2 regions of the Microbacterium sp. KR10-403 genome follow, and region 1 is predicted to be linked to the other one. Evidence: predicted binding sites of a transcription regulator. Region 1 holds the regulator's gene; the other holds the start of a gene.
What was found. Region 1 encodes HspR, which represses chaperone genes until heat shock. Its sites were predicted from a motif close to AAGTTGAGTCNNNNNGACTCAACTT; they were not measured.
Positions count from the first base shown of each region.

Region 1 (14,639 bases):
ACGCGTATGCCCGCCGTCGCCGAGCTCGTCAAGAGCGAGACCGGCAAGGACGCCAACAAGGGCGTGAACCCCGACGAGGTCGTGGCCGTGGGCGCTGCCCTGCAGGCCGGTGTCCTCAAGGGCGAGCGCAAGGACGTCCTTCTGATCGACGTCACCCCCCTGAGCCTCGGCATCGAGACCAAGGGCGGCATCATGACCAAGCTCATCGAGCGCAACACGGCCATCCCGACCAAGCGCAGCGAGACGTTCACGACCGCCGACGACAACCAGCCGTCGGTCGCGATCCAGGTGTTCCAGGGCGAGCGCGAGTTCACCCGCGACAACAAGCCGCTGGGCACCTTCGAGCTGACCGGCATCGCGCCGGCGCCGCGCGGCATCCCGCAGGTCGAGGTGACCTTCGACATCGACGCCAACGGCATCGTGCACGTGTCCGCCAAGGACAAGGGCACCGGCAAGGAGCAGTCGATGACCATCACCGGCGGCTCGTCGCTGCCCAAGGAGGACATCGACCGCATGGTGCGCGAGGCCGAGGAGAACGCGGCCGACGACAAGAAGCGCCGTGAGGCCGCCGACACGCGCAACCAGGCCGAGTCGCTCGCCTACTCGATCGAGAAGCTCATCAAGGAGAACGACGAGAAGCTGCCGTCCGACGTCAAGGACAGCGTGCAGGCCGATGTCGACGCCCTGAAGACGGCTCTGGCCGGCGAGGACGACGACGCGGTGAAGTCCGCCTTCGACAAGCTCAACGAGAGCCAGCAGAAGCTGGGCGAGGCGATCTACCAGGCCGCGCAGGCCGAAGGCGCCCAGGGTGACCCGAACGTCGCCGACCCGGGCAACGGCGACGTGCCGAACCCCGAGGAGGACGTGGTCGACGCCGAGGTCGTCGACGACGAGGACGAGAAGAAGTAGGGAACATGACCGACAAGGGCTTCGACGACAACGACGAGGTCCGTCCGGACGGCGAGGGGTCGGATGCTGCGGCATCCGGCCCCGAGCCGCAGGACGCGGCCGACAACCCGACGGGCGCGGAGAGCGCCGAGGGCGGCGACGACGAACTGACCGTCGACGACATCCTCGGCACCGCGCAGAATCCCGACGCCGCGGCGGAGGATGCCAAGCTGGCCGACCTCGAGTCGACGCTGCTGAGCGACCTCAAGCGCCTGCAGGCGGAGTACGCGAACTACCGTCGCCGCACCGAGGAGCAGCGCCAGGTCGAGATCGACCGGGCCAAGGGTGAGGTCGCCAAGGGCCTGCTGCCCGTGCTCGACGACCTCGACCGTGCCGAGAAGCACGGCGACCTCGAAGCGGGCAGCGCCTTCGCGCTGATCGCCGAGAAGCTGCGCGGCGTCGTGGAGAAGCTGGGCGTGGTCTCGTACGGCGCCGCCGGCGACGCCTTCGACCCGCAGCAGCACGAGGCCGTCTTCCAGCAGCCGACGCCGGGCGTGGCAGAGGCGACGATCCTCGAGGTCGTCGAGACCGGTTACCGGCTGGGCGATGTGGAGCTCCGCCCCGCGAAGGTGGTCGTCGCCGTTCCGGCGGATTGACCGCGAGAAGGAGCATCCATGGCCAGTCAGGACTGGTTCGACAAGGACTTCTACAAGACGCTCGGCGTGTCCAAGGACGTCACCGACGCCGACCTGAAGAAGACCTATCGCAAGCTCGCGCGCAAGTACCATCCGGATTCGAACCCGGGCGATGCCGCCGCTGAGGCGAAGTTCAAGGAGATCAGCGAGGCGTACTCGGTGCTCTCCGACAAGGAGCAGCGGGCCGAGTACGACCAGATCCGCGCAATGGGCTCGGGCGCGCGCTTCACGGCGGGCGGCCAGGGCGCCGGCGGCTTCGACGACGTCTTCGGCGGCATGTTCGGCCAGGGCCGCGGCGGGGGGACGCGCTTCCAGACGAACGGCAACTTCGAGGACATCTTCTCGATGTTCGGCCAGCAGGGCGGCGGCTTCGGCTCCGGCCGGTTCGGTGACTCGACCGGCGGATACCGCGGGTTCGGCGGGCCGCAGAAGGGGCAGGACGTCACGGCGCACACCACGCTGGACTTCATCACGGCCGTCAAGGGCGAGACGATCACCCTGTCGGGCGAGAACGGCAAGCCGTTCAAGGTGAAGATCCCGGCCGGGGTGTCGAACGGTCAGAAGATCCGGCTGCGCGGGCGGGGGCATCCCTCACCCGACGGCGGCGAGAGCGGTGACATCGTCGTGACCATCACGGTGCGGCCGCATCCCGTGTTCACCCGCGACGGGCTGAACCTGCGCGTGACCGTCCCCGTGACGTTCACCGAGGCGACGCTGGGCGCGACCATCGAGGTGCCGACGCTCGGCGGCGATCCGGTGCGGCTGCGTGTCGCACCCGGCACACCGTCGGGGCGCGTGCTGCGCGTGAAGGGCCGCGGCGTGGAGAGCAAGAAGGGCACCGGCGACCTGCTCGCCGAGGTGCAGGTGGCCGTGCCGTCGCACCTCGACGACGCGGCGCGCGAGGCGCTCGAGCGCTTCCACGACCTCGAGCCCAAGGAGAATCCGCGGGCCGAGCTGATGGCCAAGGCCGGCGCCGGCCGGTGAACGAACGGGACCGGCATCCCGGCCGCTCCGCGAGCGGAGCGCGTCGGAACGCCGGCACCCGCGGAGAAGTTCCTAGAGTAGCGAGGAGGTGAATCCGGATGCCCGAGTACAAACCCGACGAGAACGCCCCGATCTTCGCGATCGCGGCGGCCGCCGAGCTGTCCGGAATGCACCCCCAGACTCTGCGGCAGTACGACCGCATGGGGCTCGTCGTGCCCGCCCGCACCAAGGGCGGGTCACGACGCTACTCGCTGCGGCACGTCGCGCAGCTGCGTGAGGTGTCGAAGATGTCGGCCGCGGGCATGAGCCTGCCGGCCATCGTGCGCATCCTCGAGCTCGAGGAGCACGTGCGCGAGCTGCACATGCGCGTGCAGGTGCTCGAGGAGCGCGTGCGCGTCGAGGTCGAGAACCGCCCCGGTGCGCGGGTGTTCGCCGCGGGGTCGACCGGTTCGGTCGTGCCGCTGCGGCATGGCCGCCGCATCCGCCGCTCGACCGACATCGTCGTGTGGCGCCCGCAGCGCCCCGACGAGCGCTGAGGGGCCGACGAGTGCCGACCCACGGCCCATCCATCCCGCCGAATTCACGTGGAACTGTCTCGTGCACACGAAACTGGCCGACGGTTTGGTGTGCACAAGACAGACTCATGTGAATCTGCCGGAGGAGCGGAGGAGAAGGGAGGGGTGGGATGCCGGAGTATGAGCCGTTCGCGTATCGGGTGACCAAATCGGGCGAGGTGCTCATCTCGCGCGCCGGCCGCCTGGTCACCGTCGTCCGCGGATCTGCCGCGGCGCGCCTGATCGCCCGGCTCGGCGTCGACGACGCGACCGACCAGGCCGCCCTGCAGCGCGCCACCGGCAATTACAAGCGCGGCAACGAGCGCTGAGCCGCGCGGCATCCACCCCTCCCGCGTGTGCGGCTCGCAGGATGCTTCTGCGATCCCGGGCGCTTCGCGCGGCGTGTCGAGGGGGCGGGCCCGATTCATCCTGCGAGATGAACGGCCTCGCGGCCGCCTACACGGCGGGCGGGTCGCTCACAGCCAGCAGCACGATCCCGAGCAGGGGCAGGATGCCCTGCACGAGCGCCGCGCTGAGGTACTTCCTTCCGGTGGTCGTCAGGACCACGGCGGCGAGCACCATGCAGCTCAGCGTGAAGTACACGAGGGTCAGCCCGACGGTCTGCTGGCCGACGCCGTAGAGGATGAGCCCGACGATCGCGCCGAGCCCGAGGAACAGGTTGTAGAAGCCCTGGTTGTACGCCATGGGCTTCGTCGTGTCGGCGGCGGATTGATCGGTGAGGCCGAACCGTGTCCACACACCGGGCTTCGACCACAGCACGCTCTCGAGGACGAAGATCAGCACGTGCAGCACCGCGGCGAGGGCCACGACGAGCGTTGCGATGACGATCATGCGGTCAGCCTACGGGCGGAACGGCGTCGGGCGCACGACCGTCGTCGAACGCGGCGGCCGGGCCCGCGGCATCCCGTCGATCGTCCTTGGGTGCAGAACATACCGTCCGGTCGGTATGATGGAGTGAGCATCGTCACGACGAGGAGGTCAGGATGCCGCAGCCCGAACACACCCCGCCGCCGATACCCGGCGCCGACGCGGCCGGTGCCACGCCGGGTCTCGACATCGCCGGGTTCCGCGCCTGGCTCGAGAGCGCCCACCCCGAGCTGGCGGGCGGTGAGCTGGAGGCGTCCGTCATCGTCGGCGGCAAGAGCAACCTGACCTACGCCGTCGATGGCGCCGCGGTGCCGCTGATCGTGCGCCGTCCGCCGCTCGGCCACGTGCTCGCCAGCGCGCACGACATGCGCCGCGAGCACCGCGTCATCGCGGCTCTCGCCGGCAGCGGCATCCCGGTCCCGGTCGCCATCGACCTCGTCGACGACACCGAGACCGCCGCCGTGACCGGGACCCCGTTCTTCGTCATGGAGCGCGCCCCAGGGCGCACGATCACGCGCCGCGCGCAGAACGCCGAGTTCACCCGCGCGGGCATCCAGGCGATGAGCACGGCCCTGGCCGGGCACCTCGCCGATCTGCACGCGGTCGATCCTGCACAGGTCGGGCTCGCCGACTTCGGCCGCCCCGACGGATACATCGACCGGCAGCTGAAGACCTGGCAACGGCAGCTCGACGCGTCGCGCTCGCGTGAGACGCCCACCCTCGATCGCCTGCAGCAGCGGCTGCACGATCAGGTGCCGGCGTCGGGCCCCGCCGCCATCGTGCACGGCGACTACCGCCTCGACAACGCGCTGGTCGTCGGCACCGGTGACGCGCCGCGCATCTCGGCGATCCTCGACTGGGAGATGGCCACGCTCGGCGACCCGCTCGTCGACCTCGGCATCCTCGGGCTGTACTGGAACGTCGCCGATCTGCCCGGTGCCGGCCGCATCGTGCCGAGTGCGGTGGACGTGGATGCCGGATACCCGACGTTCGACGCGCTCGTCGAGGCGTATGCGCGCCGGTCGGGGCGCAGCATCCCGAATCTGCACTGGTATCGCGCGTTCGCGGCATACAAGCTCGCGGTGATCCTCGAGGGAATCCACCTGCGCCATAGCGCCGGCGAGACCGTCGGTGCGGGATTCGATCGCATCGGCGAGCTGGTCGAACCGCTCGCCACGGCAGGGATGGAGTGGGTCTGATGGATTTCGCACCCGACGCGCGCACGCGCGAGTTCACGGAGCGCGCACGGGCGTTCGTCGACGAGCGCGTGCTGCCGGCCGAGCCCGTGCTCGAGCAGCAGCTGGCCGATGCACCCGGCGAGTGGTCGTTCCGGCCGATCCTGCGCGAACTGCAGGCCGCGGCGCGCGCGCAAGGGTTGTGGAACCTGTTCCTGCCCGGGGACGAGGGTGCGGGCCTGTCGCAGCTGCAGTACGCCCCGATCGCCGAGATCACGGGGTGGAGTCCCAAGCTCGCGCCCACGGCATTCAACTGCAACGCCCCCGACACCGGCAACATGGAGGTGCTGCACGACTTCGGCACCCCCGCGCAGAAGCGCGACTGGCTCGAGCCGCTGCTGGCGGGCGAGATCCGCTCGGCGTTCTGCATGACCGAACCCGATGTCGCCTCGTCGGACGCCACGAACATCGGCACGCGCATCCAGCGCGACGGCGACCACTACGTGATCACCGGCCGCAAGTGGTGGTCGACCGGGGCGATGAACCCCGATGCCAAGATCTTCATCGTCATGGGCAAGACCGACCCCGACGCCGACCGGCACCGGCAGCAATCGATGATCCTCGTGCCGCGCGACACCCCGGGGGTGCACGTGGTGCGGCCGCTGAGCGTGTTCGGCTACGACGATCGCGATCACGGCGGGCACGCCGAGGTCGTGTTCGACGGGGCGCGCGTGCCGGCGGCGAACATCCTGAAGGGCGAGGGGGAGGGCTTCGCGATCGCGCAGGCGCGTCTCGGGCCAGGGCGCATCCACCACTGCATGCGCGCGCTGGGGATGGCCGAGCGGGCGCTGGCGCTCGTGCGTGGGCGGGCGAACGAGCGGGTCGCTTTCGGCCGGACGCTCGCCGAGCAGGGCGTCGTGCGCGAGTGGGTCGCCGAGTCGCGCATCCAGCTCGAGGCGCTGCGGCTGCTCGTGCTGAAGACCGCGTGGCTCATGGACACCGTCGGCAACCGCCAGGCGATGACCGAGATCCAGGCGATCAAGATCGCCGTGCCGCGGGCCGTGCAGCAGATCCTCGACCGCGCGATCCAGCTGTTCGGCGGCGCCGGCGTCTCCGGCGACACGCCCCTCGCCGCGCTGTGGGCCGGGGTGCGCACGCTGCGTCTGGCCGACGGGCCCGACGAGGTGCACCTGAACTCGCTGGGACGGGCCGAGCTGCGGCGCTGAGCGGCTGCGCTCCGCGGCCCCGCGACCGTGAGGGTGCAATGGGCGGACGAGGCAGAGGGAACCAACCGCTCCTTCGTCCACCAGCTGCACTCTCACCGCGGGGGTGGGGGACGGGGCGGATGCCGCGGGCCGCGGCCGCGCCGTCAGCCGGCCGGGTGGCGTGCCGCGGCATCCACCCGCCGGATGCCCGCCAGGAACAGCTCGGTGAGCTGCCGCGCGAGCGCGTCGGCGCTGCTGGCGCCCGTCGGCGAGTACCACTGGCCGAGATAGTGCACGTCGGCGAAGAAGTGGGCGATGAGCACCGGCAGCGGGATGTCGGTGCGGTAGCGGCCCTCGGCCTGCCCCTGCGCGATGAGCGCGCCGAACGCGTCGTTGTACGTGCGGCGGCGCCGGGTCACCTCGTCGTGCCGCTCCGGGCTCAGCAGGTGCGCGCTCTGGAAGAACACCACCGCCTCGTCGAGCTGCGCGACCGTGGTCTCGACGACGTCCACGCAGGCGGCACGGAGCACGTCGTCGATGTCGCCGCCGCCCGCGACGATGGCGTCGAGGTGCTCCTGCTGGGTGCCCAGCAGTCGCTCGTAGATGCCGAACAGCAGGTCGTCCTTCGAACCGAAGTAGTGGTACAGCGCGCCCTTGGTGACGCCCGCCGCCTCGACGATCTGCTGCACGCTGGTGCCGCCGTATCCGTTGGCGGCGAACAGCTCGACCGCGGCGCGGGTGATGTCGTCGGCGACGGTGGTGCCCTTGACCATGGGCGCTCAGCCGATCCCGTGCAGCATCGCGCCGCCGTCGATGACGATGGTCTGGCCGGTGATCCAGGCGGCGTCGTCGGACAGCAGGAACGCGACCGGGCCGGCCACGTCGTCGGGCTCGCCGAGCCGACCGAGGGGGTAGACGGATGCCGCCTCGTCCTCGTGCCCCTCGTACAGGGCGCGGGCGAAGCGGGTCTTCACGACCGCGGGGGCGACGGCGTTCACGCGCAGACCGGGGGCGAGCTCGTGCGCGAGCTGGATCGTGAGATTGATCACCGCGCCCTTCGAGACGCCGTACAGGCCGATGCCCGGGGCGGCCGAGAGTCCGGCGATCGAGGCGAGGTTCACGACCGAGCGCTGCAGGCCCGCGGCGACGGCCTCGCGGGTCCATGCGAGGGTGGCCAGCACGTTCACCTCGAGGATCTTGCGAGCGGGCTCGTCGTCGACCGTCAGCAGAGGACCATAGGCGGGGTTGATGCCGGCGTTGTTCACGAGGTGATCGAGGCGGCCGTGGCGCTCGGCGATGTGGGCGAAGACGGCGGCGCGGTGCTCGGGGTCGTCGGCGTGCCCGGCGACGGCCGAGGCGTTCGGGCCGAGTTCGGCGACGGCCGCGTCGAGCTCGTCCTGCTTGCGCGCGGTGAGGACGACCGACCCGCCCTCGGCGACGATCCGCTGCGCGATCGCGAACCCGATGCCGCGGCTCGCGCCCGTGACGAGCGCGGTGCGCCCCGTGAACCTGTCCATCCTGCCTCCTTGCAGATACCGTCCGGTCGGTATGACGGTAGCACGGGGCGGCGAGGAGGTCGTCGGGCGATGTGGTCAAGACGTGGGGGCGTGGCACCGATCACGGTGCCCCGCGATCCGTGAGGGTGCAGCGGGTGGACGAGAGCGAGGGTGGTTCCCTCCTCCTCGGCGACCAGGTGCACTCTCACCGCGGGAGGACAGGGGGCCAGGGCGACGGCGACAGGTGCGGTGTCGGCGGCTGCGGCATCCCGACCCCGCGTGTTCACCTCGCAGGACGTTTTCGCGATCCCGGGCGTGTTGCACGGCGTGTCGGGGTGGCTCGCGCAGGACTTCCTGCGAGATGAACGGAGGGGATGCCGCGACCCCGCGCGAGCAGGAGCGGGGTGGATGCCGCGACCCTGCGCGAGCAGGAGCGGGGTGGATGCCGCGACCCTGCGCGAGCAGGACGGAGGGGACGCCGCGACCCTGCGTGAGCAGGAGGGAGGGGATGCCGCGGCTCAGCGCACGCCGCGCGCGGCGAGGGCGTCGCCCAGCTCGTCCGCATGCTTGAGCGCCATGACGAGGTACGGTACCGCGAACGTGCGCACGCCGGGCCGGGCGCCGCGGGCGCGCTGCGCCTCGCGGACGTCGTGGGCGATGCGCCCCATCACCGGGAGCGTCGACAGCGTGACGGTGAGCATGAGTGCGACGCGGGCGGGGTCGACGCGAACGGTCCGCAGCGGTGCGAGCCCCCGCTCGAGTGCGTCGAGCAGGTCCGTCACCCGCGTCGTCACGGCGAGAAGTGCTGCCAGCAGCACCGCTGCCGTCACACGCACGGTGTTGAGCACGGCGGGCACCGGTCCCAAGAAGATCAGCTGCCCGATCAGCATGAACGCGATGACCCACTTCAGCGCCCACGTCTGCCGCGCGAGAAGCAGCAGCGCCGGCATCCCGCCCCCGAACAGATACGCGATGACGCAGATCGCCGCTGCGACCGCGGCCCCCCACGGCGCGGTCGGCAGCAGCGAGACGGTGAGCACCAGCACGACCAGCAGCACGAGCTTGGGGCCGGCGGGCATGCGATGCAGCGGACTGGTGCCCGGGCGAAAGAGGCTCAGCATGTCAGCAGCGCCTCGTACTCGGATACGACCTCGGCGGGGTCGCCCGTCGACCGCACGCGTCCGTCGGCGAACAGCACCGCCACGTCGCACCGCCGTGCGAGCGTGAGGTCGTGCGTGGCGAGCACGAGCCGGTGCCCGGTGTCGGCGAGCAGATGATCGCCGACCAGCCGCGCGTTGCGGGCGTCGAGGTAGGCGGTGGGCTCGTCGGCGATCACGAGCTCGGGCTCGCGTACGAACGCCCCGGCCAGGGCGAGCAGCTGCTTCTGGCCGCCCGAGAGATCGTGCGCGGGGCGCTCGGCGAGCTCCGTCAGGCCGAAGCGGGTCAGCGCGTCGGTGACCCGGGCAGCCGTGGCATCCTTTGACAACTTCTCCCGCGCCCGCTGCGGCCGCAGCGAGAAGGCGACATCCTCGGCCACGGTGGGCATGACGATCTGGGCGTCGGGATTGCTGAAGATGACCGCCACGCGGCGGCGCAGCTCGGCGACATCCCGCGCCGGGTCGAGGCCCAGCACGCGGACGGAGCCGGATGCCGCCGGCGCAAGACCCGCGAGCAGCCGGGCGAAAGTCGACTTGCCCGATCCGTTCTCGCCGATCACCGCGACCGTGCGCGCATCGACGTCGAGCGTCGCGCCGCGCAGGGCATCGACCTCTCCGAGGCGCACGACCACGTCGCGCAGCGAGATCACCATGTGCGATGGAACGCCCGCGGGTACGCACGCACGAGCGTCAGCGTAGTCGCGGTGGCCAGCACCGCCTTGATGAGATCGCCCGGGATGAACACCAGGCTCGTGAGGAACGTCTCGCCCAGCGGCAGACGCGTGATCAGCGCCTGCAGCGGGATGCCGAACGCGTACACGACGAGGATGCCGCCGACGACCATACCGGTCGCCGTGCGCCACAGCGTGGGCTTGCGATTCCCGGCGTGCACGATGAGCCCGATCACGAACGCGCCGACGACGAAGCCGATGAGGTAACCGGCCGAGGGGCCGACGAACACCGCGATGCCGCCGCGCCCGCCCGACAGCAGCGGCAGTCCGAGCGCCACGAGCGCGAGGAACACCGTCATCGACAACGCGCCGAGCCACGGCCCGAGGATCGCGCCGGCGAGCATCACGCCCAGCGTCTGCGCCGTGATCGGCACCGCACCGAAGATCGTGAAGCCGCCGGGCAGGCCGAGCACGGCGATCACTGCCGCGAAGACGGCGACGCGGGCGATGTCGGCGGCGCTCAGTCGTGCGCGGGTGACGGTGGAGGTGTCGGTCATGGGGTTCCTTACCTGAACGGTGTTCACCTGAACGCCGTTCACTATAGTGAGGATATGGCCCCGAGCGAAACTGCGCGACGACACACTCGCGACAATGTCGCCCGCACCGCGCTGCGTCTGCTCGACGACGTCGGGCTCCCCGACCTCACGATGCGGCGGCTCGCGGCGGCGCTGGATGTGCAGCCGAGCGCGCTGTACCACCACTTCCCGAACAAGCAGGCGCTGCTGGCCGAGCTCGCCGACCGCATCGTCGCGAGGCGCGCTTCGTCGGCGGTGAGCGGCGACTGGGCCGCCGACGTACGCGCGTCGGCCTCGGCTCTGCGCGACGCGCTCCTCGCCTATCGCGACGGCGCGGAGGTGGTCTCAAGCACCCTGAGCATGGGGTTGGGAGCGGATGCCGCGCTCGACCGGCTCGCGGCGGCGATCGCCGGCGGCGGGTTCGACGAGGCGATGACCCGGCAGGCGTCGACCGCCCTGCTGCACTTCGTGCTCGGCCATGTCTCGCACGAGCAGCAGCGGCTGCAGTACGACAGCATCGGCGTGACGGTGGAGGGCGGGCCGGATGCCTCGGCCTCGGCCTTCGCGTTCGGTGTGGATCTGCTGGTCGAGGGGCTGCGCGCGCGGGTCGCGGTCGCGCGTTAGACCGGTGTCGACCGGCGAGCGGCCGGGGCGCGCGCGGCGTTGTCGGCCGTCGCTCGCCACTCGGCGCTCACAGGGTTCGGAGCCTCGCGCGTAGCCCGGATGATTCCGCGGAAATGGTCCGGTGTTGGCGCGATTCTCCGAAGTCTGGGTGCCGCTGCTCTTCGGGGCGGTGCCTGCGGACAGCCGGAGAGTAGCGCGTGTGACGCGGTCGAAGGCGCTGGGGCAACGTACGGAAACGAGCACTTGTCAGACAATACGGCTCGAAGTGTCAGTTGAATCTGGCCTCTGAGCCCTCGAGTTGCTTACGCTCAGTGAAATCCTCCGCTTGGAGGGTGTGTTTATTGTCTGACAAGCCAAGGTAACTCATGCCCGCTGAACTAGAGATGAGGCTAGTGCAGCACTTCCGCGAACTGGAGCTGCTGCCCGGTGAGGCCTTGCCTTCGGAGCAGGATCTGGTACACGATCTCTCGGTCAGCAGGCCCGCACTCCGTGAGGCGCTCGCTGCGCTGAGCGCCCTCGGCCTTGTCGTCTCGAAGCAAGGCGCGCGTAGGACGCTGGGCGAGTTCAGCATGCAGTCGGTTGTGGAGGCTCTGACGCGGTTCATGGAGCCATCGATCGACCTGATGCTTGAGATGCTGGACGTCCGTCGTGTGCTCGAAGCGGCGTTCTTCCCTACTGCGGTAGCCAACATGTCACCGGCGACTCTCCGTGAGTTGCGTCGCGTGGTCGACCGCATGGAGTCGAAGGCCGCACGCGGTCTGCCGTTTATCCACGAGGATGCGAAGTTCCATCAGCTCTTGTACACACACGTCGACAACCGCACCTTCCATGGCCTCGTCGCCGCGTTCTGGCACATGCTCGATGAGTCAGCCGAGCCTCTGCAGGTGGGAAGCGATCTGCCGGCATCAGCGCATCGGCACGCGACCATCATCGCCGCGCTCGAAGCAGGCGACACGCCTCTCGCCATCCATGAGCTCAACGTGCACTTCTTCGATGTGCGTGCGCGACTGACCAGTTCGCGTGAGCAGCAGCACGCATCATCCGCGGAGAACACCCGCCTGTCCTGAAAGAACCCACCCGAAAGGTATTGCAATGAAGCAAGGCAAGACCCGCGTTCCCATCTTCGTGACCGGTGCACTCGCGGCATCGGCTCTCCTTCTCGCCGGATGCAGCGGCGGCGGCGGGAGCGCAGACACTGACAACGGCTCGACAAAGGGCCAGACCCTTACATACTGGCTGTGGCAGGACGACGCCACGGACACCACCTGGCAGCAGCTGGCCGATGAATTCAACGCGCAGAGCGATCACGGCACGGTGAAGCTGCAAGTCGTTCCCGCTGCCCAGTATCTCGACAAACTATCGACCGCGATCAGTAGTGGAAACGGGCCCGATGCGGCACGCATGAAGGACTCCTGGATCGGCCAGTTCGTCGACGCGGGTGTCCTTGCGTCACTGAACGACCGTATCGACGCGTGGAACGACAAGAGCGAAGTTGAAGCGAGCGCCTGGGACGCCGGGAAGGTCCCTGGCAGCGACGAGATCTACATGATGCCGCACCAGAACACCGCGCTGTACATGTACTACAACAAGAAGCTTTTCAAAGCCGCCGGGCTCGAGCCACCAAAGACGCAGGACGAGATGCTGGCTGATGCACCCAAGCTGACCGGCGACGGCCATTACGCCATGGACGTGCGCGGTGGGGCAGGCGGCCAGGATCAGTGGGCGGCTTGGATGCTTGCGGGTGGCGCCCAGTTCGTGAACTCCGCGGGCGACGTCGTCCTCGACAAGGCGCCCGCCGACAGTGTGAACCAGAAGTACCTCGAGCTCGCGAAGTACGCGCCTCCCGGGTCGGAGACTGCAGCGTTCTCGCAGGTGCAGAGCAATTTCCTCTCCGGTACGACCGCCACGATGATCCATCACATCGGATCGCTTGCCGCCGTGCGGGAACAGTTCGGCGATGACGTTGGCGTCATTCCGGTGCCCGCTGCGGATCCGTCGAATCCCTCGACTGTGCAGTCGATGAGCGGGAACGTCATCTTCGCTTCGTCCAAGAAGCAGGAGTTGGCGTGGCAGTGGGAGACGTTCCTTCTCGGGGACGCGCAGATGCTCAAGATGAGCACCTCGCCGCAAGGGCAGTTGCCCGTGACCACCGCTGTGGCTGAGAACGAAGCGTTCAAGAAGGACCCTGCGTACCAGGTGGCCATCACCGCGGCTAAGACTGCCAAGAGCTGGCCGCAATTGCCAGGTACGACGTCTGTCATAAACGCCACATGGTCGCCCACAATTCAGCAGGCATTCTCAGGTGAGATCACGAGCACGCAGATGCTCGAGAAGCTGACCGCCGAGCTCAAGAAGTAGCGATGTCAGCGACGCTTGCTGAGGGTCGAACCGGCGCTAAGCGCCGGTTCGACCCGACCATCCTCATCTTTGTCTCGCCGACGCTGATTCTCCTGTTCGTCTTTGTCGCGTATCCGTTCCTGCGGGCGATCTGGTTGTCGTTGACCAAGACCACCCTGCTCGGCGGAACCGTTGGGTTTGTCGGGCTCGATAACTTCATCGAGCTGTTTCAAGACCCTCAGTTCGGGACGTTCGTGGCGAACTCGGTGTTCTGGACTGTCGGTGGCGTCGGGCTCCAACTCGTGTTTGGCGTCATCGGGGCGCTTCTGCTCAATCAGAGATTCAAGCTGCGTGGCGTCGTGCGCGGACTGGCGATGATTCCGTGGGCGACACCGAGCGTGCTCGTTGCGCTGATCTGGCTGTGGTTGCTCGATCCGAACCGTGGACTCATCAACACAGTGCTAGAGCGGATGGGTCTCATGGCTGATCCGGTCGCGTGGCTGTCTGACCCGCACACGGCCTTGCCGACGCTGATCGCCATCGACGCTTGGCAGGGAATTCCGTTCTTTGCCGTCATGGTGCTCGCGGCGTTGCAAGCGGTGCCCGAAGAGCTCAAAGAATCCGCGCGAACTGACGGCTGCGGCGTGCTGGGCGTATTCCGCCACGTCGTGGTTCCTTCGATCTTGCCAACGGTGCTCATTACATTGGTGCTCCGCCTCATCTGGACGGCCAACTACATCGATCTCGCCTATGTGCTCACCGGCGGTGGCCCCGGCATTGCGTCGACGACCATACCGCTGCAGTCGTATCTGACGGCGTACAAGCAGGGGCAGATGGGCAACGGGGCGGCGTACGCGGTGATTCAAGCGGTCATCTTGGCGATCCTCGTCGTCATCTACCTCCGACTGACGCAGACGAAGGGAGCAAAGCGATGACCAGCAGCACGCTCGTCACTACTGATGGGCTGCACACGGTGCGGATTCCCGTGGTGCGGCCACCGGGCAGTCGTTTCCGCGGGCTTCGACGTCTTGGTCGTGTCGGACTCTATGTCGTCATCGTGGGGTGGCTCATCGCCACGCTCGGCCCGTATCTTGTCATGCTTCTGACGTCGTTCACGCCTGGCAAGGAGCTGATTGCGAACGGGATGAGCAAGTTGCCTTCGACGCTCAGTGTGCGGGGCTACATCGAACTGTTCCAGACGACGGCGTTCCTCGCATACATGCGCAACAGCTTGGTGACGGCCCTGTGTACGGTGCTCTTCTCGCTGATCGTGGCATCCGCAGCTGCCATCTCACTGTCACGCTTTCGGTTCCGTGGACGCACCGCCCTGCTGACTGTCTTGCTTATCGCGCAGCTGTTCCCCGCCGTTCTTCTCGTGATTCCGCTGTCG
Region 1 covers NZ_JBEGDC010000004.1:466,714-481,352, reverse strand. Annotated here, with positions in the region: gene dnaK (molecular chaperone DnaK) at 1-909, shown strand, start outside; gene ABMQ42_RS11520 (nucleotide exchange factor GrpE) at 915-1,544, shown strand; gene ABMQ42_RS11515 (DnaJ C-terminal domain-containing protein) at 1,563-2,567, shown strand; gene ABMQ42_RS11510 (heat shock protein transcriptional repressor HspR) at 2,666-3,103, shown strand; gene ABMQ42_RS11505 (hypothetical protein) at 3,253-3,450, shown strand; gene ABMQ42_RS11500 (DUF1304 domain-containing protein) at 3,578-3,973, opposite strand; gene ABMQ42_RS11495 (phosphotransferase family protein) at 4,126-5,208, shown strand; gene ABMQ42_RS11490 (acyl-CoA dehydrogenase family protein) at 5,208-6,410, shown strand; gene ABMQ42_RS11485 (TetR/AcrR family transcriptional regulator) at 6,554-7,162, opposite strand; gene ABMQ42_RS11480 (SDR family oxidoreductase) at 7,169-7,906, opposite strand; gene ABMQ42_RS11475 (CbiQ family ECF transporter T component) at 8,404-9,006, opposite strand; gene ABMQ42_RS11470 (energy-coupling factor ABC transporter ATP-binding protein) at 9,000-9,695, opposite strand; gene ABMQ42_RS11465 (biotin transporter BioY) at 9,689-10,270, opposite strand; gene ABMQ42_RS11460 (TetR/AcrR family transcriptional regulator C-terminal domain-containing protein) at 10,325-10,912, shown strand; gene ABMQ42_RS11455 (FadR/GntR family transcriptional regulator) at 11,278-11,979, shown strand; gene ABMQ42_RS11450 (ABC transporter substrate-binding protein) at 12,005-13,270, shown strand; gene ABMQ42_RS11445 (carbohydrate ABC transporter permease) at 13,273-14,184, shown strand; gene ABMQ42_RS11440 (carbohydrate ABC transporter permease) at 14,181-14,639, shown strand, end outside.

Region 2 (14,639 bases), on a different contig from region 1:
CCTTGTGGTGCTTCCCAGTGTCGGTACCCATATGTAGTATTGGGTGACCGGCGGGGGGACCACCGGCGAAGACAGATCGAATGACGAGGGGAGACACGGTCGAAATGGCGATCACCGTCTACACGAAGCCGTCCTGCGTGCAGTGCAACGCCACCTACCGGGCACTGGATGCGAAGGGCATCGAATACGAAGTGCACGACCTCAGCGAGGACCCGACGGCCCTCGAGCAGGTGAAGGCCCTCGGGTACCTGCAGGCGCCTGTCGTCATCACCGACGAGGGGCACTGGTCGGGCTTCCGTCCCGACAAGATCGACGAGCTCGCCGCCCGCCTGGCCTGATCATGCACACCGCAGTGGCCGCGCCGCTGCTGGTCTACTTCTCCAGCGTGTCGGGCAACACGGCGCGATTCGTCGAGAAGCTGGGTCTGCCGGCCCGCCGCATCCCCTTGCACATGGGGCCGCACGCCGCCGAGCCGCCGCTGCACGTCGACGAGCCGTTCGTGCTCGTGACGCCGACGTACGGCGGCGGCCAGGGCCGCGGCGTCGAGAAGGGCTCCGTGCCCAAACAAGTCATCAAGTTCCTCAACGATGAGGACAACCGCCGGTGGATCCGCGGGGTCATCTCCGCGGGCAACACCAACTTCGGCCAGGCATTCTGCCTGGCCGGAGAAGTCATCAGCCGCAAGTGCAACGTGCCGCACCTGTATCGGCTCGAATTGTTCGGCACGCCCGAGGACGTCGCCCGCGTGAGCGATGGATTGGAACGATGGTGGAAGCTGCAGTGACCGAGACGGCATCCTTCAAGACCGAGGCGCGTTTCGACGGCATGGATTACCACGCCCTCAACGCGATGCTCAACCTGTACGACGCCGACGGCAAGATCCAGTTCGACGCCGACAAGCGTGCGGCGCGGGAGTACTTCCTGCAGCACGTGAACCAGAACACGGTGTTCTTCCACTCCCTCAAGGAGCGGCTCGACTACCTCGTCGAGAAGCAGTACTACGAGAAGAGCGTGCTCGACAAGTATCCGTTCGAGTTCATCCAGGAGCTCAACGACCGTGCCTACGCGGCGAAGTTCCGCTTCGAGACGTTCTTGGGCGCGTTCAAGTACTACACGAGCTACACGCTGAAGACGTTCGACGGCAAGCGCTACCTCGAGCGCTTCGAAGACCGCGTCGTCATGACCGCGCTCGGACTGGCCGACGGCGACCAGCAGACCGCGCGCGATCTCGTCGACGAGGTCATCTCGGGGCGCTTCCAGCCGGCGACGCCGACGTTCCTGAACACCGGCAAGGCGCAGCGCGGCGAGCTGGTCAGCTGCTTCCTGCTGCGCATCGAAGACAACATGGAGTCGATCGCGCGCGGCATCAACTCGGCGCTGCAGCTCTCCAAGCGCGGCGGCGGCGTGGCACTGCTGCTGAGCAACATCCGCGAGTCGGGGGCGCCGATCAAGCAGATCGAGAACCAGTCCTCCGGCATCATCCCGGTCATGAAGCTGCTCGAAGACAGCTTCAGCTACGCGAACCAGTTGGGTGCGCGTCAGGGCGCCGGCGCCGTGTACCTGAACGCGCACCACCCCGACATCATGCGGTTCCTCGACACCAAGCGTGAGAACGCCGACGAGAAGATCCGCATCAAGACGCTGTCACTGGGCGTCGTGGTGCCCGACATCACGTTCGAGCTGGCCAAGACCGGCGAAGACATGTACCTGTTCAGCCCGTACGACGTCGAGCGCGTGTACGGCGTGCCGTTCGGCGACATCTCGGTCACCGAGAAGTACCGCGAGATGGTCGACGACCCGCGCATCAAGAAGACGAAGATCAACGCGCGTGAGTTCTTCCAGACCCTCGCCGAGATCCAGTTCGAGTCGGGCTACCCGTACATCATGTTCGAAGACACGGTGAACCGGGCCAACCCCATCAAGGGCCGGATCAACATGTCGAACCTGTGCAGCGAGATCCTGCAGGTCAACACGCCGACCACGTACAACGACGACCTGTCGTACAACGAGATCGGCAAGGACATCTCGTGCAACCTCGGCTCGATGAACATCGCGCTGGCGATGGACGGCGGCGACCTCGCCAAGAGCGTCGAGACCGCGATCCGGGGCCTGACCGCGGTCAGCAACCAGAGCCACATCGCGTCGGTCCGTTCGATCGAAGACGGCAACGACCGCTCGCACGCGATCGGCCTCGGGCAGATGAACCTGCACGGCTACCTCGCACGCGAGCACGTGCACTACGGCTCGGACGAGGGCCTCGACTTCACGAACGTCTACTTCGCGACGGTCCTGTACCACGCGCTGCGCGCGTCGAACAAGATCGCCATCGAGCGCGGTGAGACCTTCGACGGGTTCGAGGACTCGACCTACGCCTCGGGTGCGTTCTTCGACAAGTACGTGGAGAACGACTGGCTGCCCGCCACTGAGAAGGTCGCGGCGATGTTCGCCGGCCACCAGGTGCCGACCCGTGAGGACTGGGCAGAGCTCAAGGCCTCGGTCATGGCGCACGGCATCTACAACCAGAACCTGCAGGCCGTGCCGCCGACGGGCTCGATCTCGTACATCAACAACTCGACGAGCTCGATCCACCCGATCGTGTCGAAGATCGAGATCCGCAAGGAGGGCAAGCTCGGCCGCGTCTACTACCCGGCGCCGTTCATGACGAACGAGAACCTGGAGTACTACCGCGACGCGTACGAGATCGGTCCCGAGAAGATCATCGACACCTACGCGGCGGCCACCCAGCACGTCGACCAGGGTCTGAGCCTGACGCTGTTCTTCAAGGACACGGCGACCACCCGCGATGTGAACAAGGCGCAGATCTACGCGTGGCGCAAGGGCATCAAGACGCTCTACTACATCCGCGTGCGGCAGATGGCCCTCGAGGGCACCGAGGTGGATGGCTGCGTCAGCTGTATGCTATGAGGTTCCTATGAATTGGCGCCACTCGACGTGCGGCACCACGGTCGTTGAGCGAGCGAAGCGAGTCGAAACGACACCCGGGCCCCCGGCATCCGTGAAAGAGAAAGAGAAATGACCCCCGAACCGCTCAAGCTCCTGGAATCCGTCCAGGCGATCAACTGGAACCGCATCGAGGACGAGAAAGACCTCGAGGTCTGGCACCGTCTGACCGGCAACTTCTGGTTGCCCGAGAAGGTGCCGCTCTCGAACGACGTGCAGTCGTGGAACACGCTGACGCCTGACGAGCAGCTGCTGACCATGCGGGTGTTCACCGGGCTCACGCTGCTCGACACGATCCAGGGCACGGTCGGCGCCGTGTCGTTGATCCCCGATGCGGTGACGCCGCACGAAGAGGCGGTCTACACGAACATCGCGTTCATGGAGTCGGTGCACGCCAAGAGCTACTCCTCGATCTTCTCGACCCTCGCGTCGACGAAGGAGATCGATGACGCGTTCCGGTGGTCGACCGAGAACCCGAACCTGCAGCGCAAGGCGCACATCATCATGGAGTACTACCGTGGCGATGACCCGCTCAAGCGCAAGGTGGCCTCGACGCTGCTCGAGTCGTTCCTGTTCTACTCGGGCTTCTACCTGCCGATGTACTTCTCGTCGAAGGCAAAGCTGACGAACACGGCCGACATCATCCGGCTGATCATCCGCGATGAGGCCGTGCACGGCTACTACATCGGCTACAAGTTCCAGAAGGGGCTCGAGAAGGAGACCGAGGAGCGCCGCCAGGAGCTCAAGGACTACACCTTCTCGCTGCTGTTCGAGCTCTACGACAACGAGGTGCAGTACACGCAGGACCTCTACGACGGCGTCGGGCTGACCGAAGACGTCAAGAAGTTCCTGCACTACAACGCCAACAAGGCGCTCATGAACCTCGGCTACGAGGCGATGTTCCCGGCGACCGTCACCGACGTGAACCCGGCCATCCTGTCGGCGCTGTCGCCGAACGCCGACGAGAACCACGACTTCTTCAGCGGGTCGGGCTCGTCGTACGTCATGGGCAAGGCCGAAGCCACCGAGGACGACGACTGGGACTTCTGACGCCCCTCATGTGACGAACGTCTGAACCGGAGAGAGCCCCGGATCTGCAGGATGCTGCGGGTCCGGGGCTCTTCCATCGTTTCTTCGTCTCTCGCACCGCCATTTGGGCTCGCGATCGGGGCGGGTGCTTGCGCGCGGCGATGTTCGGTCTGAGGCACTCCGCTTTGTCACGGCCGTTTCGAGGAAGCCTCGCAGGCGCCGCAGGTAGATTAAGTGGTCAGACCACTAAGGAAGATCATGCCCCGACGCCGCACCACCGTCCTCCTGCTCACGCCGATCATGGCCGGGGCTCTCGCGCTGGGCGGCTGTGCCGCCGCGACCGAGACGCCGGCCGCAGAGACGCCCGCGTCGTCGCCCGCGGAATCGGCCCCCGCACCTGCCGACGGCGCCGCCGTGTCGGCATCCCTCGACGAACACGCCATCACGGTCGGCGACGGACCCGTCGAGGTCGCCCTGTGGACCGACCTGTCGTGCCCCTACTGCGCGATGCTCGAGGCCGAGACCGGTGAGCTCATCTCGTCGTGGGTCGCGAACGGCGACATCACGTTCACGATCCACCCGCTCAACTTCGTGAGCGAGAAGCACGGCGACGCGACCGACTGGTCGACGCGCGCCGCGGGCGCCATCGCGGCGGTCGCCGATGCGGGGGAGGGCGAGGTCATCCCGGCGTTCTATGCGCTCCTTCAGGAGAACCAGCCGGGCGATGCGGGCGCTCCCACCGACGACGACATCGTCGCCCTGGCGAAGCAGGCCGGCGTGACCGCCGACATCAGTGATGCCGTCGCGTCGCAGCAGTTCGGCGACTGGGTGCGCGCGTCCAACGACCACTGGCTCGGCACGACCATCGACGGCACGACGCAGATCGTGCAAGGGGTTCCTGTGCTGGTCGTCGACGGCACCGTGTTCGACATCCAGGACGGCAACGCAGACCGTCTGCAGGCCGCCGTCGACGCGGCACTCGCGAGCTGATGCGGCGAGATCAATACACCCGGCCCGCCGCCCCGGCGCCGCGGTGCGCGGTGGCTACGATGGACCCATGCCCTCGCAGCCCCGCCGATTCAGCCCGGTGCTCTCCCTGCTGACGCTGGGGAGCATCTGGGACGGCCAGCTCAACAAGCAGCTGAAGGGCCTGGGGCTGACGACCCGCAAGTACGGGCTGCTCGCGCACGTCCGCGCGACACCGGGCATCTCGTTCTCCGAACTCGCGCGCCGCTCGCAGATCACCGTGCAGACGGCGCACACGGCCGTCCGCGCGCTCGTGGACGACGGGCTGGTGGAGGATGCCACGGCCCACGCCGGAGCGGCATCCACCCTCCGCGTCACCGAGAAGGGCATGGCGGCGCTCGCCGAAGCCGACGCGCGGCTGGGGCGCCTCGACGCCGCCTTCGCCGCCGGCGGTGCACAGCTCACCGCGGCGCTGAAGGGCCTGCACGAAGAGCCCTTCGGCGAGCACCTCAGCTGACGGCGAGTTCTCGCCGCGGGCGCAGCACCGTGCGCCAGATGCTGACCAGCATCCACCCGAACGTGCCGGCCCACGCGGCCAGGGCGACCCAGCTCTCGACGTATCCGATCGCGTGCACGATGGGCAGGCTGTCGACCGTGCCGAGGAACTGCGCGCCCACCCCGTACATCCCGAGCGGGAAGATGATGCTCCACAGCGTCGCCTCGTAGCGGAACGGGATGCGGTGCCGCACGTGGCGCCACCACCCGGCCATGATCAGCGGCGGGATCAGCCAGGTGCCGAACGCCCAGAAGAACACCGACGCACCGGCGATGAGGCCGCGCGTGGCATCCACCATCGGCGCATCGGCCATCATGACGATGCGGGCTCCGCCGACGACGGTGATCGCGGTCGCACCCATGGCGACCCAGTACGGGGGAGTGAGGTCTTCGGGGCGGAACGGCACCGTCAGCATGCGCACCGCCACGAACACGCCGACCGCGCAGTACAGGAAGATGCCCACCGACCAGGAGAAGACGGCGAGCAGTGCCAAGCCCGGCCGCCACGCCTCGAACTCGATCTCGAGGGTCGCCGCCAGGACCGCGATCGACTGGCTGGCCACCGCCCAGATGAACCAGGTGCCGTTCGCCGTCGTGATCGGCACCTTCTTGCGCTCGCCGAGCACCGCCGTCCACGGCACGGTGTACCCGAAGATGATCCAGGCGATCGAGGCGACCAGCAGCAGACTCACCGCGATGCCGTGGAAGCCGGTCTCCTGGCTGAGCCGGCTGCCCAGAACGTCGGTCGCTGCCACGAACGTGAAGAAGCCGAACGCCCGGCCGGGGTCGGCGAAGTCGTCGGCCATCTGCGCCGGGTGGCGGATCACGCGGATGATGTTGAGCACCACCAGCACCACGTATGAGATCGCCGCGATGATCAGCAGCGCGATGGAGACCGTGAACCACTCATTGGTCCGCATGCCGATCGAGACGATGCCGGTGGCCATGACGAGGGCGAAATAACCCGGGGTGAGCGCGGCTATTCCTGCGTCAGCGCGGCGCGACAGCGTTGACGGCAGTGCGGGCGACGTGGTCACGACCCTCAGGCTAGCGTCCGGCGGTGACGGCCGTGTGGTGCAGGATCGTGAATATGCGGCTCTCCAGCACCACGACCCAGCGCACCTACCGCTACGTCCGCCTCGCGATCCTCGGTGCGGTCCTGAGCATCGCCGTCGCACTCGTGGTCGTGTGGGCCACGGAGGGCCCGGTGATGTCACTCAGCGGCCTGTTCTACACCTCGGGCCGCACGGCCTTCACCGGCGCGCTCATCTCCGTCGCCCTCGCGCTGGTGGCGCTGTCGGGGCACAGTGTCGAGCAGATCCTGCTGGATGTCGCGGCCCTGTTCGCCCCGCTGATCGCCGTGATCCCGACGCCGATCGCCGCGGGCGATGTGCCGGGGGAGGGATGCCCCGGGGCGGTGCCCTGCGTGCCCGAGCACTACCTGCCCGGCGTCACCACGGGCATCATCACGTTCGTCGTCATCGCGATCGTCGGAGCCGTGTGCGCGCTGATCCTCGCGCGGGTGCAGCAGACGCTGTCACCGGGCGTGACCATCGGCGTCGTCGCGGCCCTGGTCGTGTCGGTGGCGATGCTCGTCTGGCTGCTGGTGTGGCCCGAGGCGCTCCTGCACCTCGGCCACCTGGTCGTCACGGGGGCCTTCTTCGGGATCATGGCGGCCATCGCGGTGGTGTCGGCCGTGGCATCCCGCCGTCCGTGGCGCCGGGTGTACGTGGTCGTCGCCGTGGGCATGGCGGCGTCGCTGCTCTATCTGGCGCTCACCGGCATTCTCCGCCTTGCAGGGGTCGATCTGTCGGGCCGCCCCTTCACCCTCGTCGGCGAGATCGGCGTCATCGGGTTCTTCGCGGTGTTCTGGGTCGCCCAGACCGTGCAGAAGTGGAACGAGATCGACCCGTCACTGGTCTGACGCCGACGGGCGCACCGGCATCTGCTGCAGCGTCCAGCGGTTGCCGTCGGGGTCGCGGAAGGTGACGAACCGGCCCCAGGCCTGCTCATCGACCCCCTCGGCGTCGGCGCCGATCGCGCGCAGGTGGGCGAGTGCCTCCTCCGCATCGGGGATGACGACCTGGATCGTGTTCTGCCGGCCGGGTTCGAGGTCGATGCCGAGGTTCGTGCCGAAGGCGATCGAGCATGCTGAGCCCGGGGGCGTCATCTGCACGAATCTGAGGCCCTCGAACGGCGACTGGTCGTGGTCGAGGTGAAAGCCCACCCGCTCGTAGAAGTCCCGCGCGCGGTCGACATCGGTCACGGGGACGAAGATCAGCTCAATGCGCCATTCCATGGTGTTCTCCCTTGTTCACCTGGGAAAAGGCTACGCGGGGGTTCCGACATCGAACGTCGGGGAATACCGGGGCACGCCTGGCGTTCAAATTGATACAACCGTGCTCAAGTTCGTAGACTTGATGCACACGGACTCAAGTTCTCAAGGAGTAATCGCATGGTCGATGACGTGACACCCCCGGTCTCGGGCGCCCCCGACGGCGCGAGCGCGTTCGACGACTTCCTCGCGCGCTATCTGGCCGGTGAGCGCGCGCGTCAGCAGCGGTCGGTCGACATCAGCCGTTTCATGACCGCCCGCACGCAGGAGGTGCTGCAGAGCGCGGCGCAGTACGCGCTCGAGCGCGGCCAGCGCGAGGTCGACACCCTGCACGTGCTGCACGCGCTGATGGAGGTCGCCCCCGCGCAGGAGGCGGTGCGGCGCATCGGTGCCGATGCCGAGGCCATCGCGCACGATGCCGAGCGGCGGCTGCCGGCGCCGAGCCGTAAGGCCGCGCACGCGGACGGCGCCGAGATCACCCCGGCGCTGCAGCGCACCCTGTTCCACGCGTTCCAGGTCGCGCGCTCGTCGGGATCGACCTACATCGAGCCTGAGCACATGTTCTTCGCGCTCGTGCTCGCGCAGGACACCCCGGCCGGCCAGGTGCTGGCGCAGGCGGGCGTGACCGCCGAGGCGCTCACGCAGGGCGCCAGCGAGACGGTGACCGCCGGCGGGCCGGCGGAGCAGCCCGAGGGCGGCTCCGACACGCCCATGCTCGAGAAGTACGGCACCGACCTCACGGCGCTCGCCGAGGCGGGCTCGCTCGACCCGGTCATCGGCCGTGCCGACGAGATCGAGCAGACGATCGAGATCCTCTCGCGGCGCACGAAGAACAACCCCGTGCTGATCGGCGAGGCCGGCGTCGGCAAGACCGCGATCGTCGAGGGCCTGGCCCGCGCGATCGTCGCAGGGGCGGTGCCTGAGCAGCTGCACGGCAAGCGCGTCATCTCGCTCGACCTGCCCGGCATGCTCGCCGGCACCCGTTACCGCGGCGACTTCGAAGAGCGGCTCACCAAGACGATGGACGAGATCTCGGCCCACAAGGGCGAGATCATCGCGTTCGTCGACGAGCTGCACACGGTCGTGGGCGCGGGCGCAGGTGGTGACGGCGGCATGGACGCCGGCAACATCCTCAAGCCCCGTCTCGCCCGCGGCGAGCTGCACCTGGTGGGTGCGACGACGCTGGACGAATACCGCCGGATCGAGAAGGATGCCGCGCTGGAGCGCCGCTTCCAGCCCGTGAAGGTCGGCGAGCCCAGCGTGGAGGACGCCATCCGCATCCTGCACGGCCTGAAGGACGCCTACGAGCTGCACCACGGTGTCACCTACACCGACGACGCGCTGCGCGCGGCGGTGGAGCTTTCCGACCGCTACCTCACCGAGCGCGTGCTGCCCGACAAGGCCATCGACCTCATCGACCAGGCGGGCGCCCGGTTGCGGCTGCGTCTGGGCGTGCAGGCCGATGTCTCGACGCTGATGCAGAAGCTCGCCGATCTGGAAGCAGACAAGAACGCCGCCGTCTCGGCCGAGCGCTATGAGGACGCCTCGCAGTTGCGCGACGAGATCGCCGAGGTCGAGGGCAGACTCGACGAGGTCTCGCACAGCGCGGGGGCCCGCAAGGCCGACGCGGTGGTGGGCGAACCCGAGATCGCCGATGTGATCAGCCGGGCCACCGGCATCCCGGTCTCCCGTCTGACCGAGAGCGAGCGCGACCGGCTGGCCGTGCTCGAGCACGAGCTGCACGCGCGCGTGATCGGTCAGGACGACGCGGTCGCGGCGGTCGCCAAGGCCGTGCGGCGCAATCGCACCGGCATGGGCGACGCGCACCGGCCGATCGGCTCGTTCCTGTTCCTCGGCCCCACCGGCGTGGGCAAGACCGAACTCGCGAAGGCCCTCGCGCAGTCGCTCTTCGACGACGACAGCGCGGTGATCCGCTTCGACATGAGCGAGTTCGGCGAGCGGCACACTGCGGCGCGCCTGGTCGGTGCCCCTCCGGGATACGTCGGCTACGACGAGGCCGGGCAGCTCACCGAGCGCGTGCGACGCAACCCGTACGCGGTGGTGCTGTTCGACGAGATCGAGAAGGCGCACCCCGACGTGTTCAACCTGCTGCTGCAGGTGCTCGACGACGGGCGCCTGACCGACGGGCAGGGGCGCACGGTCGACTTCCGCAACACGGTGATCGTCATGACCTCGAACCTGGGCAGCGAGTTCCTCGCGTCGCGCGGGGGCGGCATCGGCTTCCTCGCCGACGGCGGAGGCGCCACCGGCTTCGGGTCGGAGAAGGACCTGCGCGACCGCGTCTTCGCGAAGCTGCGCGAGGCCATGCGGCCCGAGTTCCTCAACCGCATCGACGAGATCGTGCTGTTCCGCAAGCTCGACCGTGAGCAGCTGCGCGACATCGTGCGCCTGTTGCTGGGAGCGACGACCGCGCGGCTCGGCTGGCGCGAGGTGGGCTTCGAGGCCACCGACGCCGCCGTGCAGTGGCTGGCCGACCACGGGTACGAGCCCGAGTACGGTGCGCGGCCGCTGCGCCGGCTCATCCAGCGCGAGGTCGACGACCGCATCGCCGACCTGTTCGTGTCGGGTGAGCTCGCCGATGGGGGAGCGGTGCGGGTGGATGCCGCGGACGATGTGCTGTCGGTGACGGCGGCGCCCGTGCACCAGGTGGCGTGAACGATGAGGTGGGATGCCGCGGCGCAGGTCGCGGCATCCCGCCTCGCCGTCTCTACAACGGAAGCAGCAGCGGCACCAGCAGCACGCTGACGATGAGCACGATCACGGTGAACGGGGCGCCGATCTTCACGAAGTCGCCGAACCGGTAGCGGCCCGGCTCGACGACGAGCGTGTTCACCGGCGACGACACCGGCGTCATGAAGGCCGAGGACGCCGCCAGGGCCACCATCATCGCAAAGGGATACGGCGAGACGCCCAGGTGTTCGGCGATCGAGATCGCGATGGGCGCCATGAGCACGGCCGTCGCGGTGTTCGAGACGAAGAGGCCGATCACCGCGGTGAGCACGAAGACGCCGCCCAGCAGTATCGCCGGTCCCGCGCCGCCGAGTACGGCCAGCAGGCCGTCGACGACCAGGTCCACGCCGCCGGTGCGCTCGAGCGCCAGGGCGAACGGCAGCATGCCGACGATGAGCAGCAGGGTCGGCCAGTGGATGCTGCGGTACGCACCGGCCATGTCGACGCAGCGGAAGACGCCCATCAGCAGGCAGGCGATGAGCGCCGCGATGACGTTGGGCACGATGCCGGTGACCATGAGCACGACCATGAGCAGCACGATCGCGATGGCGAACGGCGCCTGGTTCGCCGCCGGGGCGACCTCGGCGGCCTCGGCCGGCAGATCGAGCAGGATGTAGTCGCGCCGCGCACTGCCGAGCCGGTGGATCGCCTGCCATGAGCCGGTCACCAGCAGGGTGTCGCCGGCCGCGATACGGGCATCGGCGATGCCGCTCTCGACGGTACGGCCGCGGCGGCGCAGCCCCGCGACGTGCACGCCGTACCTCGCCGTCAGACGCAGCGACCGCGCGCTCTTGCCGATGGCCGCCGAGTCGGGCGCGATCAGCACCTCGGCAAGGCCCACCTGGCGTGAGTACGCGTCGAAGAAGCCGTCGGTCATCTTCAGGCGTTCCAGCCGCAGCCGGCCGCGATCGCCGGAGGAGAACGCGGTGTCGGCGAACAGCACATCGCCCTTGGCGACCACGGCCTCGTTGGCGGTGAAGCGCTGCGTGCCGCGGAACATGCGCGAGCGCTCGATCATCAGCACGCCCGGTCGATGCTCGTCGACCAGGTCGGCCTCCGCCAGGCGCGTGCCGATCAGGGGCGAGCCCGCCGTGACGCGGTACCGGTGCGTGCGCGCGTCGACGCCGTAGTCGGTGATGAGGCCGGCGAACGTGCGTGCCGCGCGGCCCGGGCCCGCGGCATCCCCTCCCAGAAGACGACGGGCGAACAGCATGTACACGATGCCGAGGGCCAGGATGACGAGGCCGAACGGCGTGATCGAGAAGAAGTCGAAGCCGCCGTGCCCGGCGCGGCGCAGTTCGGCATCGATCACCAGGTTCGGGGTCGTCGCGATCAGGGTCAGCATGCCGCTGACAAGGCCCGCGAAGCTCAGCGGCATCATCAGCTGGCGGGGCGGAATGCCGGTGCGCGTCGCGATGCTCATCGCCACCGGGATGAAGATCGCCACCACGCCGGTCGAGCTCATGATCGCGCCCAACAGGGCGACGGCGAGCATGAGCAGCACGATCAGCCGGGTCGTGCTGGTGCCGGCCGCGCGCGAGAGCAGATCGCCGAGGCGATACGTGACACCGGTGCGCGAGAGGCCCTCGCCGACGACGAACAGCGCCGCGATGAGCACGACGTTCGGGTCGGCGAAGCCCTCGAGCGTCTCCGGCACGCTGAGGATGCCCGTCAGCGGCAGCGCGACGATCATGACGACCGCGACGACGTCCATGCGCGGCCGCCCGAACGCGAACATCGCGATCGCGGCGACCAGCAGCACCAGGACGATCACGAGGTCGGCGCTCATCGGACCTCCTGTGTCGTCGGCGCGGTTCTCCGAGCGTATCGAGCGGGGCCCGCGCCGCGCGAGAGCCCGCGCGCGCCGCGGGCGACCGCGCGCCGGGGCGTAACAGCACAGAAACCGCCGGTCATGGCACACTCGGGTGCATGAGCACCGCACCTGTCTCGATCGGCGTGGCGGGCGTGCTCGGGCCCGCGACGATCGCGCAGATCGCCGCGGCGGCCGAGCAGGCCGGTCTCTACGCCCTGTGGGTCAACGACACACCCGGCGGCGACGCGCTGGCGGCGCTGCACGAGGCCGCACGGGCGACCGAGACCCTCGTGCTGGGCACCGGCGTCGTGCCGCTCGACCGGCGCACGCCCGATGAGATCCTCATCGATGCCGCGGGTCTGCCCGAAGACCGCCTGATCCTGGGGATCGGCTCGGGTCAGGCCTCGGGTCCGGTCCTGGCCGCCGTGCGCAACGCCGTCGACGCGCTGCGCGAGCGCACCTCGGCCGGCATCGTCGTGGGGGCGCTCGGCCCGAAGATGCGGACGCTCGCGGTGGAGGTGGGTGACGGGATGCTGCTGAACTGGCTGCCCGCAGACATCGCCGCCGACCAGGCCGTGGAAGCGCACGCGGTGGCGCCCGGCGCGACGGTGGCGCTGTATGTGCGCACGGCTCTGGATGAGGGCGGGATGCCGCGGCTGCGCGCCGAGGCGGAGCGGTACGCCCGCTTTCCGAAGTACGCGGCGAACTTCGCGCGGCTGGGCGTCTCGGCCGACGACACCGTGCTCACCCCGGGGGCCGAAGGCCTCGCCGCGTACCGCGCATCCGTCGACGAGGTCGTGCTGCGCGCCATGACGGCATCGGACGACGCGGCCGAGTACGTGCGCTTCGTCGAGCGGGCCGGTGAGCTGGCCGCGGGCTGAGTCGCACGCAAGGATGGAGGCATGACGAGCGTCGGCGCCATCTTCAGCCCGTATCCCCATCCTCCCGAGTCATTCCACGCCGCTGCGCGAGCGGCCGAGGATGCGGGGCTCGACACCCTGTGGGTGTGGGAGGACTGCTTCCGCAGCTCGGCGTTCGCCGTGGCATCCGTCGCCCTCGCCTGGACCGAGCGGCTGCGCATTGGCATCGGCATCGCGCCCATGCCGCTGCGCAACGTCGCCGCCACCGCGATGGAGATCGCGACGATCGAGCGCATGTTCCCGGGACGCCTGGTGCCGGGCGTCGGGCACGGCGTGCTCCCGTGGATGGGGCAGGTCGGGGCGCGGGCGGCATCGCCGCTCACACTCATGCGCGAATACGTGCTCGCGCTGCGGGCACTGCTCGCAGGCGACGAGGTCACGGTCGACGGCCGTTACGTCACTCTCGACAAAGTGCGCCTCGACTGGCCGCCGGCCACGCCGCCGCGCGTGTATGCGGCGGCCGAGGGACCCAAGACGCTCGCCCTGGCCGGTGAGGTCGCCGACGGGGTGGTGCTCGACATGAGGCACACCGTCGACGAGGTCTCGAACGCTGTCCGGACCATCCGCGCTGCGGGTCGCGATCCGCAGATCGTGGCCTACGTCGTGGCCGCGTTCGGGGCGGATGCGGCATCCCGCGCTGTCGCCTTCTTCGGTGAGGACGGTCCCGCCGACGGCATCGACCGCGTGCTGGCCGGCACCGTCGACGAGGTGGCAGACGGCGTACGCAGGTTCGCAGTCGCGGGCGTCGACCACGTCGTGCTCATGCCCCCGAATGATGCTGCGCTGCCCGAGTACTACGCCGCCGCGGCCCAGGTGGGGAGGCTCGTGGCCTCGTGAGCGTGGCGGCGGCTACGCGCGGTCCTCGTCGCTGATCGGCACGTGCGGAATGAGCACCGTGCACGCGACGAGCAGCACCGCCGAGACGGCGACGCCGATGAAGACGGCCGTCGAGCCGGCCTGGACGGCTGCGGGATGCTGCGGCCCCCCGCTCGTCGCGATGACCGCGTTCGCGATCGCGCCGTAAACGGCGACGCCCACCGAACTGCCCACCGAACGGGCGAGCATGCTCGTGCCCGACACGACGCCGCGCCGTCGGAGATCCACCGAGGATTGGGCGGCGATGAGGGACGGATTGGCGACAAGCCCCAGGCCGAGCCCCACGACGAAGCAGGCGACCGCCGTGAGCACGAGCGAGGGCGAGGCGGCGAAGGCGATGAGCAGCACGGCGCCCACGACGGCGAGCATGCTGCCGATGATCGCTGTGGCGCGGAAGCCGATGCGCAGGTAGAACCGGCCCGCGAGCGAGCCG
Region 2 covers NZ_JBEGDC010000003.1:185,651-200,289, reverse strand. Annotated here, with positions in the region: gene nrdH (glutaredoxin-like protein NrdH) at 105-338, shown strand; gene nrdI (class Ib ribonucleoside-diphosphate reductase assembly flavoprotein NrdI) at 341-784, shown strand; gene nrdE (class 1b ribonucleoside-diphosphate reductase subunit alpha) at 766-2,925, shown strand; gene nrdF (class 1b ribonucleoside-diphosphate reductase subunit beta) at 3,034-4,011, shown strand; gene ABMQ42_RS07670 (DsbA family protein) at 4,249-4,980, shown strand; gene ABMQ42_RS07665 (MarR family winged helix-turn-helix transcriptional regulator) at 5,048-5,473, shown strand; gene ABMQ42_RS07660 (tellurite resistance/C4-dicarboxylate transporter family protein) at 5,466-6,548, opposite strand; gene ABMQ42_RS07655 (hypothetical protein) at 6,602-7,435, shown strand; gene ABMQ42_RS07650 (VOC family protein) at 7,424-7,810, opposite strand; gene ABMQ42_RS07645 (ATP-dependent Clp protease ATP-binding subunit) at 7,967-10,522, shown strand; gene ABMQ42_RS07640 (SLC13 family permease) at 10,575-12,386, opposite strand; gene ABMQ42_RS07635 (LLM class flavin-dependent oxidoreductase) at 12,527-13,291, shown strand; gene ABMQ42_RS07630 (LLM class flavin-dependent oxidoreductase) at 13,313-14,167, shown strand; gene ABMQ42_RS07625 (MFS transporter) at 14,180-14,639, opposite strand, start outside.
Region 2: the regulator HspR is predicted to act here: its motif matches at 7,926-7,950, upstream of ABMQ42_RS07645 (ATP-dependent Clp protease ATP-binding subunit).